DNA from 3 places in the Lysinibacillus sp. NPDC093210 genome. Region 2 is predicted to be linked to each of the others. Evidence: riboswitches for the same ligand, from Rfam matches in the RefSeq annotation. Region 2 holds a riboswitch; each other region holds the start of a gene.
The links. A riboswitch is a leader RNA that binds a small molecule or an ion and turns the genes downstream of it on or off. The one in region 2 is predicted to bind S-adenosylmethionine.
Positions count from the first base shown of each region.

Region 1 (3,284 bases), on a different contig from region 2:
TGCTAAATTTGTAATGGGTTGAACGTAAATGTTTGCAAAAACAGTTTATACTAATAGGAGATAAATAAAGAAATTAGGGGCGATTCTTCATGGAAACAATAGTTGTATTAGGTGGAGGAATTACAGGTTTATGTACGATGCATTATTTACAACGTCAAGTATTGGAGAAAAAAATAGATGTAAACCTAGTACTTGTTGAAAAAAATGCTTACTTAGGTGGAAAGCTACACTCCGCATATGACCAGGGTTTTATTATGGAAACAGGCGCTGATTCAATTGTAGCTCGTCATAAAGGCGTCATGGAGCTAGTACAGGAGCTTAATTTTGAACAGGAGCTAGTGTACAACGAAACAGGAGTATCTTATATCTATACAAACGACGAATTACATGCAATACCAGCTGATTCAACATTCGGTATTCCTATGAGTTTAGCATCTCTGGAAGCAAGTACGCTTGTATCAGAAGCTGGTAAGCAAATCGCATTACAGGACTTAACGATGCCGAATAAAGGCTTTACTAAAGAAAGCTCAATAGGCGAGTTTTTAACGTATTACTTAGGTGAAGAGCTTGTGCAAAATCAAATAGCGCCAGTATTAGCAGGAGTATATTCTGGTGACCTACATCAACTTTCGATTGCTTCTACACTGCCATACTTAATCGATTATAAAGATGATTACGGTAGCATCATCAAGGGGTTTGATGCAAATCGTGAACAATTTATAAAAGCTTCCAATAAAAAGTTTATTTCATTTAAAAAAGGCTTATCGTCTCTGATTGATCGCCTTGAAGAAACGTTAACAGAAGTAGAAATTATCAAGGGCGTAGCAACAACAAGTGTAAAGAAACATGAAGGGCAATATACAATTTCATTAGCAAATAATAGAAAGCTTGAGGCTGATCACGTTGTATTAGCGCTGCCGAATGAAGCGGTGCAAAGCTTATTACAGGACCCATCGTTAGATCATTATTTTAAGAAATTTACTACAGCTTCTGCAATAACAATTTATCTAGGTTTTGATGTACCGGATGCATTGCTACCAGCAGATGGAACGGGCTTTATTGTGTCACATAATTCAAATGTCCAATGCAATGCAGCAACTTGGACAAGTAGAAAATGGAAGCATACATCTGCTAATAGTAAATTGCTTGTACGACTCTTTTATAAGAGCATCAATCCTGCGTATGAAAAATTATGTAAGATGACAGATGAAGAACTAGCTGCTGTCGCATTAGACGATGTAAAGAAAAGTTTAGGGATTGATGAAAAGCCAACTGTAGTTAATGTGGCCAAGTGGATTGATCAAATGCCAAAATACGATTTAGCACATCATGAGGCATTGAAGGGCTTAACAGCTGAGCTTGCAGAAAGCTATCCCAATTTATCGATTGCAGGCTGCTCTTATTTCGGAGTAGGCATTGGTGCTTGTATTCAAAATGGTAAAAAAATAGGCGAAGAGCTTGCAGAAAAACTAGTATAACCGTAAAACAAATGCGGAAATTTGATATTTTTCTGGAGAAATCTCCTTTGTTGAGTGAAATAGTCTTGACTCTATCGCCTGTAAACGATATGATTCTTTTAATTATTTGAAAAATTCATACTACATTCTTATCGAGAGAAGCCGAGGGACTGGCCCTATGAAGCTTCAGCAACCAACTAATGTCAGGTGCTAAATCCAGAAGACCTTTTTGGTCGAAGATGAGAAGGAAAAACAATTACGATTCGTTAAAGCCTTCTTTTTTGTAAAAGAAGGCTTTTTATATTTTTGGATACAAGGAAAGTGAGGGTTACGTTTTATGGGATTGCTAGAAAAGTTAAAAACACATGTATTAACTGCAGATGGTGCCATTGGTACTGTATTATATGGCTACGGCTTGGAGTACTGCCATGAAGAAATGAATGTACAGAGACCGAAGTTAATTGAAAAAATCCATAAAGAATATATTGCTGCTGGTGCAGATGTGATTCAGACAAATACTTACGGTGCTAATGCTATTAAATTAGCACGCTATGGTTTAGAATCGCGAGTTCAGCAGTTTAATGAAGCGGCAATCACGATTGCGAAACGTGCCGCAGCAGATGGCGGACAATTTGTGTTAGGCACAATTGGAGGCATTCGTGGTATTCGTAAAAGTGATGCAACGTTAGAGGACATTTTATCGACAGTCGAAGAGCAAGCAAATGTGTTACTTGCAGGCAATCCAGATGGCCTTTTACTTGAAACGTATTATGATTTCGAAGAGTTAAGCGCAACGTTGAAAATGTTACGTGCCAAAACAAAGCTACCAATTATTGCGCAGGTGTCGATGCATGAACCAGGCGTGTTACAAAATGGAATTGCATTAAATCAGGCATTGCACGAGCTAGAAGCGCTTGGTGCAGATGTAGTAGGCGTAAATTGTCGTTTAGGGCCGCATCATACAATTCAAGCATTTGAAGGAGTTGAGCTTCCTGAAAAAGCATTTATGTCTGCATATCCCAATGCATCCTTGCTAGATTTAGAGGATGGGCGTGTCGTATATGAGTCAGAAGCAGATTATTTTGGTCGTGCCGCAGTTGCACTAGTTGACCAAGGTGTTCGTTTAATCGGTGGTTGCTGTGGAACAACACCAAAGCACATAGCAGCAGCGAAAAAATATTTAGAAGAGTTAACGCCTATTGAAGAGAAGTTTGCCAAGCCTGAAAAAGTACAGGTTGTACGTGAAGCAGAGCCTGCGACGTATGAGCCATTGCATGAGAAGGTAAAGCGCGAGCGTTCGGTTATTGTGGAGTTAGACACACCGAGACATTTAGAAATTGATGGCTTTATTCAAGGGGCGAAAAAATTATATGAAGCAGGCGCTGATGTAGTGATGATGGCAGATAATTCACTCGCATCGCCCCGCATTAGTAATGTGGCAATGGGGGCGTTATTGAAGGAAACGCACGGTGTCCGACCGTTAACGCATATAACGTGCCGTGATCGTAATTTAATTGGATTACAGTCGCATTTGATGGGTTTAAATGCACTTGGCATTCATGATATTTTAGCGGTTACTGGAGATCCGACTAAGGTAGGTGACTTCCCGGGTGCCACAAGCGTTTATGATGTATCTTCTATGGAACTAATCCAGCTGATTAAACAGTTAAATGAAGGTATTTCATTTTCTGGAAAGCCACTTCGTAAAAAGGCAAACTTCTCTGTAGCGGCAGCATTTAACCCGAATGTACGTGTACTAGACCGAGCAGTGACTCGACTAGAGAAAAAGATAGAGCATGGTGCGGATTACTTTATTTCTCAACCAGT
Region 1 is NZ_JBIVOE010000014.1:26,550-29,833, reverse strand. Features, by position in the region: gene hemG (protoporphyrinogen oxidase) at 90-1,478, shown strand; SAM riboswitch class I at 1,604-1,703, shown strand; gene ACIP9C_RS21940 (bifunctional homocysteine S-methyltransferase/methylenetetrahydrofolate reductase) at 1,795-3,284, shown strand, end outside.
Region 1: it holds a riboswitch for S-adenosylmethionine, as region 2 does, so the genes downstream of both, ACIP9C_RS21940 (bifunctional homocysteine S-methyltransferase/methylenetetrahydrofolate reductase) here and metA (homoserine O-acetyltransferase MetA) in region 2, are expected to answer to the same signal.

Region 2 (3,284 bases):
CTTGCTGTGTTGCTTATGTTTTTCCCTTCTGGAGTCAATGTACATAAAGCAGCTCAAAAAGGATATTATATCGGCACACTGCTAGGTGGAATTGTCTTAATTCTCATTATTGCCCTTTCAACACTTGTTCTTGGCTCAACTAATACATCAATTAAGACATTTCCAAGCTATGCGCTAGCTCAACGAATTTCTATAGGTAATTTTTTTCAACGCGTTGAAATTATCATGGCTGTTATGTGGATTATATCCATTTACATTCGAACATTCATTTATTTTTACGCAACGGTACTTGGTCTAGGACAAATATTGAAAATAAAAGATCCTCGTCCACTCATTTTACCACTTGGATTATGTATGGTTGCACTGGCTCAAATTGCTCACCCGAATATCGTCCATTCAAATAATTATAATGAGAATATTTGGCCGTTGTATTCAGGATTATTAACCGTTTTACTTCCATTGTTGTTACTAACAGTCGCAAAAATTCGCAAAATAAAAAAGAATGAAGACAATCAAAGCTCTTCAAGTAATCAGCAAGAATCTCAAGAACAACAACCAAAAGACAAGCGAGCTCCAAAAGAACAACCAGAATCAAAAACGCAGCAAGCTCCAAAGGAACAACCAGAATCAAAAACGCAGCAAGCTCCAAAGGAACAACCAGAATCAAAAAAGCAGCAAGATGCGACCAAACCAAATTCCGAATCTCAATAAGTTAACACAAAAACCACATTTCTCACTTTTAATGAGAAATGTGGTTTTTCTAACTGCAAAATGGTATAGTTCCAAATTAAATATGGTATTCAATTTCATCAACAAAGTCCCATTCGTACGGTGTTTCTTGATAAACATAATAGTTAAGCCAATTCGAAAAAAGTAAATGCGTATGTGCTCGCCATGTATTAATCGGCTCATTAGAAGGATTATTATTCGGGAAATAGTTAACAGGAATCGCAATATCAATTCCTTTTTCAACATCACGGTAATATTCATCAGCTAATGTTGTCGCATCGTATTCTAAGTGACCTGTAATCATTATGTTTTTATTATCCTTTGACTGCACAATAAAAACGCCAGCATCTTCTGAATAGGACAGTAAGCGTAAATCTGGGTGCTTACGTACTTCATCAATAGAAACCGATGTATAGCGTGAATGTGGCGCTGTAAATAAGTCACTAAAGCCTCGCACTAGATCGACTGTTAAATCGGTAATGACATGTGAATATACTCCAGAACACTTTTCTGGCAGTTCAAATTTACCGATACCATAATGGTGATACAACGCAGCTTGTGCACCCCAACATATATGCATTACAGACGTAACATTTTTCACGGACCAATCCATTATTTCTGAGATTTCTTCCCAATAATTCACTTCTTCAAATGCCATTTTTTCAACAGGAGCCCCCGTAATAATCATACCGTCAAAGCGACGATGGCGAACCTCTTTAAACGTCGAATAAAATAGCTGTAAATGTGATTTACTAACATTTTTTGATTCGTGTGTTGCTGTATTTAAAAATGTAATATTCACTTGTAATGGTGTATTACCGAGCAATCGCAGTAATTGTAGCTCTGTCTTTTCTTTTTCTGGCATTAAATTAAAAATTAAAATATTTAAAGGACGAATTTGTTGCGTTTTGGCGCGGTCTTCTTCCATTACGAATATTTTTTCCCCACGTAAATGTTCTCCAGCTGGTAAGTTTTTTGGAATATTAATAGGCATATTGAATTCCCCTTTTCGTTAATTTTTTCTCTCTATCTAATAAAAATTAAAAAATCCCCCTCATTCCTTTAGAGCAAGAATGAGAAGGATAATTATCACGTTCACTCTTATCTCTCAAAGGAAAAATCCTTTGGTGGAATTAGCACCTTTCTAACATTGTTAGAGGTTGCTGAAGCGTCATCGGGCCAAATCCCTCAGCTTCTCTTGATAAGATTATTTAATTAAAAAGAATTGTATCATGAACGATTAAGAATTTCAATAATACATAGAATATTTAGTATTTAAATGAATGGAAGTATATTTTTTGTTAAACACTATAATCAATTCTACCTAAAGCTTTTGTAGATTACGTAAATACGGCTTAAAAATCATTTTTAACATCTATTAGCCTAAGTAGATGACAAACAAATGACAAATTACACCCGATTACAGCTATGCGCAGTAAATAGATTTTTGTACAAATAAATCGGAATGGTAATCAAGGAGGTATTATGTTAACATATACCTTTAGTAACAGAGAGGAACGTGAATATTTTGATTAAAATTGAACTCCCAAAACCAGACTTGGTAATTCGTCAACGTGAGCAAGTATTAAAACCTGGGGATGTAGAAATCCCGCCATTCCATGGTTTTATTGATTTCCATAAAATCACTCGCGAAAAAGGTGGCATTTTCTTATTCTACAACGAAAAAAATGAGCTATTGTTTGTAGGGAAAGCGCGTAAAATTCGTCAACGCATTAAAAAGCATTTTGAAGATAATGTATCACCAATGAAAAAATACCGTGATGAAATTTTCAAAATTGAAGTATATGAAATTGATGATCCAATGGAACGTGAAATTTACGAAACTTATGCAATTAACACATTCCGTGCAAAATATAATCTTGAAAAAGTATTTTATTAAAAAATGCCGTTAGCATGAAATATGCTAACGGTTTTTCTTTTTTTCCTCAAAAATGCAAAATACCTTGAGAGCTTTATCCTCCCAAGGTATTTTGATATTTAAATAAATATTTTTTCATCTTTAAATTTATTAGCTGTTAGGTAACTTACGATGACAAAAATAATGAATGAAGCCACTATTGGGATTGTCACTGTATGCATGCCAAAGATTGACGGATAAAAGCGATCGATTACAATATATAACGTCATGCCCGTAATCATGGAAGCAATAGCGCCGTATTTATTAGCCTTTTTCCAATATAAGCCTAAAACGACTGACCAAATAAAGACAGCTTCTAGGCCGCCAAATGCAAATAAATTAAGCCACACAAGTAAGTCTGGTGGATTTAACGCAAATACAACAACTGCTAAACCAATTACTGTAGTAACGATAAAGCTTGCACGCTTAATTTCTCCATCGCTGGCAGTTGGCTTCACGTAATTTAAATAAATATCCTTCACGACTGTTGAACTAACTAACATGAGCAACGCATTAACCGTAGACATCGTTGCTGCCATTGGTGCTGCTAAAACAATACCCGCTAAAAATGGCGGTAAAACTTTTAACGTTAGTAGTGGCATCACCTTATCGCCAATTTCAATGCCTGGCATTACTG
Region 2 is NZ_JBIVOE010000005.1:119,205-122,488, forward strand. Features, by position in the region: gene ACIP9C_RS13845 (GerAB/ArcD/ProY family transporter) at 1-711, shown strand, start outside; gene metA (homoserine O-acetyltransferase MetA) at 788-1,723, opposite strand; SAM riboswitch class I at 1,828-1,937, opposite strand; gene ACIP9C_RS13855 (nucleotide excision repair endonuclease) at 2,258-2,629, shown strand; gene panF (sodium/pantothenate symporter) at 2,728-3,284, opposite strand, start outside.

Region 3 (3,284 bases), on a different contig from region 2:
GTGGGGTAAAAAATGGTGCATCACGTGCAATCTCTTATTGAACATTACGGGTATTTTGGGATTATTCTTATACTAGTTGGAGGGATTGTCGGGCTGCCACTTCCTGACGAAATTTTTTTAACCTATGTAGGGTATAATGTTTATCGGGAAAATTTAGAGCATATTCCTGCATTAATAAGTGCTGCGGTGGGAGCTGCAGGAGGCATCACCCTCAGCTACTTTGTTGGTCGTCGATTCGGTTTGCCGTTATTACAAAAATATGGGCCGAAAATTCATATAACTGCACAAAAAATTGAGTTTACGAAAAAATTGTTTGAAAAGATAGGGCCTGTACTATTATTAATTGGATACTTTATACCTGGCGTTCGTCATCTTACAGCATATATTGCAGCAATTAATAATTATCCTTATAAAAAGTTTGCTGTTTATGCGTATGCTGGTGCAATCGTATGGACTTTCACATTTATTACTTTAGGGAAAGTGCTAGGAAATAAGTGGCGTTTTGTTGGTATGTATTTATCTCAATACAGCCTATATGCAGTATTGTTATTTATAGTACTAATGCTGATTGTGTACTTTTTATTTAAAAAAAGAAATACTATTAAATGAATACAGCCTGTTAAAAGAAGGTCTGCTGCAAATGTTTATATGGCATTTGAGGCAGACCATTTTGTATTGACTTAAGGCAAAATCGCAAAAGAACGTACAGGGAATCCAGATGCTTTTTCAGGCTTTGGCACAATATTGAAAATGACTGCTCCTTTTGCTGGTAGCTTATCTAGATTCGTCATTAATTCAATTTGATATGTATCCTGATCTAGTACAAAGTATTCGCCATCCAGCGTTCCGTTTTTACGGAAATCTGACGCTGAATCCGTATCGAACGTTTCATGACCAATTGCATTGATGTTCCGTTCTGTAAATAAAAACTGCAACGCTTCTAATCCCCAACCTGGAATATGGTTATGACCGTCTTTATCTTTATTATTGAACAAATCCTTATCTGGCCAACGTTTACTCCAATCAGTTCGCAGTGCAACAAATGTCCCTGCTTCAATTTCTCCATATTCTGCTTCGAAATCTAAAATATCTTGTACACTTAACGAGAAGTCATTGTCCGATTCAGCTTCCGTAGACTTATCAATAACAATTAGCGGTAGGACAAGTTCTTTTAATTCTAATTCGTCTAAGTAGCGTGTATCTGAAACAAAGTGGATAGGTGGATCGATATGTGTTCCATATTGCCCAGGAAACGTAAATTGTTGTGCAAAGAAGCCGTCATCATGCGAAAATAACGTTTTAAATTTGGCATCTTCAAACATAAAGAAATGAGGCGAGTTAGGTCCGAATGTGTGTGTTAAGTCGACCCATTGCTTAGATTTTAATAGCTGCAATGCTTGTAAAAGTTCATTTGTCATTTTTATTCCCTGCTTTCTTTTACTATGAATAGTTAAAAACAAAATAAAAAAAGAGCCCTACTTGTAGAAGAGGACTCTCGTGTAACTGAAGTCAGTCTCCTCATCTTTTTGCGAAGTTCGCAAATTGGAATTAGCACCATGCCTAAGACTGGTTGCTGAGACTTCATAGGGCCAATCCCTCCATCTCTCTTGATAAGAAAAATATATGAATTTTCAGAAATAGTAATACCAAATACTTTAGCATAATCAAAAATAGTTTACAAGTTCTATAGGAGTGCATGGTTATAAAAAATAAGAAGCCTTCTTCATCACCAATATAAAATTACCGCTATACTACAGCACCCACCTTCTGATAATACAATTCGAATATTATCTGGCGTATATTTCGCTTCAAACTTCGCCGTAACACCCGCTGAAGAAATGAGTTTTTGCACTTCATCTTGCTTGGAAAGCTGTGCAGCATTCTTAAGATCATGTGCAAATTGATCAGACCCTTCAATTTTCTCTGTCAGTAATTGGGCCTGCTGCATAATTGGCTGAATTTGTTTGGCAGATGTCTTCAACTTCAATGTATTAATAGGCGGGTACGGATTAGGGTTTGGAGATGTGGGCATCGCAAGCTGTCCGGGCAAATGATATAGTAAAGGGGTGTTAGAAATGCCCCAATTTGGATATTGATTTACATAAACATAATACGGATAAGGATTGTAATACAGCAGAATTCCTCCAATCCATAGCTAATATCTTAGTGTATCTTATGTAGCGGCATTATGTTTTGTGTTGAGGGTCATCTTTTATATGGAGCGTGTACCATGGTCATGGAGATAAAGGGAAATTAACTAAAATAGTAGAATAAGTAATAGATAATGTAGAAAAGGGGGAAGATGGGATGAACCGTTTAAATTTAATTACATTGGGAGTAAAAAATATGGTAGAATCGCTGGCATTTTATCGTGAAGGGCTGGGTTTTGAAGTAGTCGTCTATGGGGATGAAACAAATCCAGATGTTATTTTTTTCAATAATGCAGGAACAAAAATATCTTTATTCCCAATTGAGCGCTTAGTAAAGGATATTGATGAAGCGAATCCACCCGCTGTAGGTAATGGCTTTAATGGCATTACACTTGCCTATAATGGAAAGTCTAAAGAAGAAGTCGATGAAGTATTTTTGTTAGCAAAAAAAGCTGGGGCGAATATTGTAAAGGAGCCTGAAACAGTGTTTTGGGGAGGCTATAGCGGGTATTTCCAAGATCCAAACGGCTTTTATTGGGAAGTTGCGCATGGTGATATGTGGGAATTCGATGAAAATGATATGATAATTATTAAGGAATAGATTGACGGCGTGCTTTGATGAAGTTAGGTCATAGCACGTTTGATATACTTAGTCTAGAGAGGAGATGAGAAAGTGAAACCGTTTTGGGAGAAAGATTACTTAGCAGATACGCATTATGCTTTTGGTAAACCAAGTGAGGAAGTGGTTGAATGTGCAAATAGGTTACAAGCAGGTGCACGCATTTTAGATATAGGATGTGGTGATGGTAGGCACGCAGTCTATTTAGCACAGCTTGGGTTTGAGGTTGAAGCCATCGATATTTCGGAGGCAGGCATCGCTAAAATCAATAGATACAAAGAGTTGCATCAATTACATAACTTGCACGCTATTGTGCAAGATGTTACTACATATGAGTTTAAACGATCCTATGATTGTATTATTTCACATGGCTTGTTCCACTTTTTAGAGCGTGAAGCTTGGCATAACATTATTCAATCAATGCAAATACATACGAAGATACAGGGCATCAATATTATTACCGTATTTACAGACGAAGTAGATATTCCAGAAGATTTAGCACCATTTATTAAAGG
Region 3 is NZ_JBIVOE010000009.1:174,844-178,127, reverse strand. Features, by position in the region: gene ACIP9C_RS19415 (DedA family protein) at 13-609, shown strand; gene ACIP9C_RS19410 (cyclase family protein) at 681-1,418, opposite strand; SAM riboswitch class I at 1,516-1,617, opposite strand; gene ACIP9C_RS19405 (YuzC family spore coat inner layer protein) at 1,727-2,032, opposite strand; gene ACIP9C_RS19400 (VOC family protein) at 2,308-2,751, shown strand; gene ACIP9C_RS19395 (methyltransferase domain-containing protein) at 2,824-3,284, shown strand, end outside.
Region 3: it holds a riboswitch for S-adenosylmethionine, as region 2 does, so the genes downstream of both, ACIP9C_RS19410 (cyclase family protein) here and metA (homoserine O-acetyltransferase MetA) in region 2, are expected to answer to the same signal.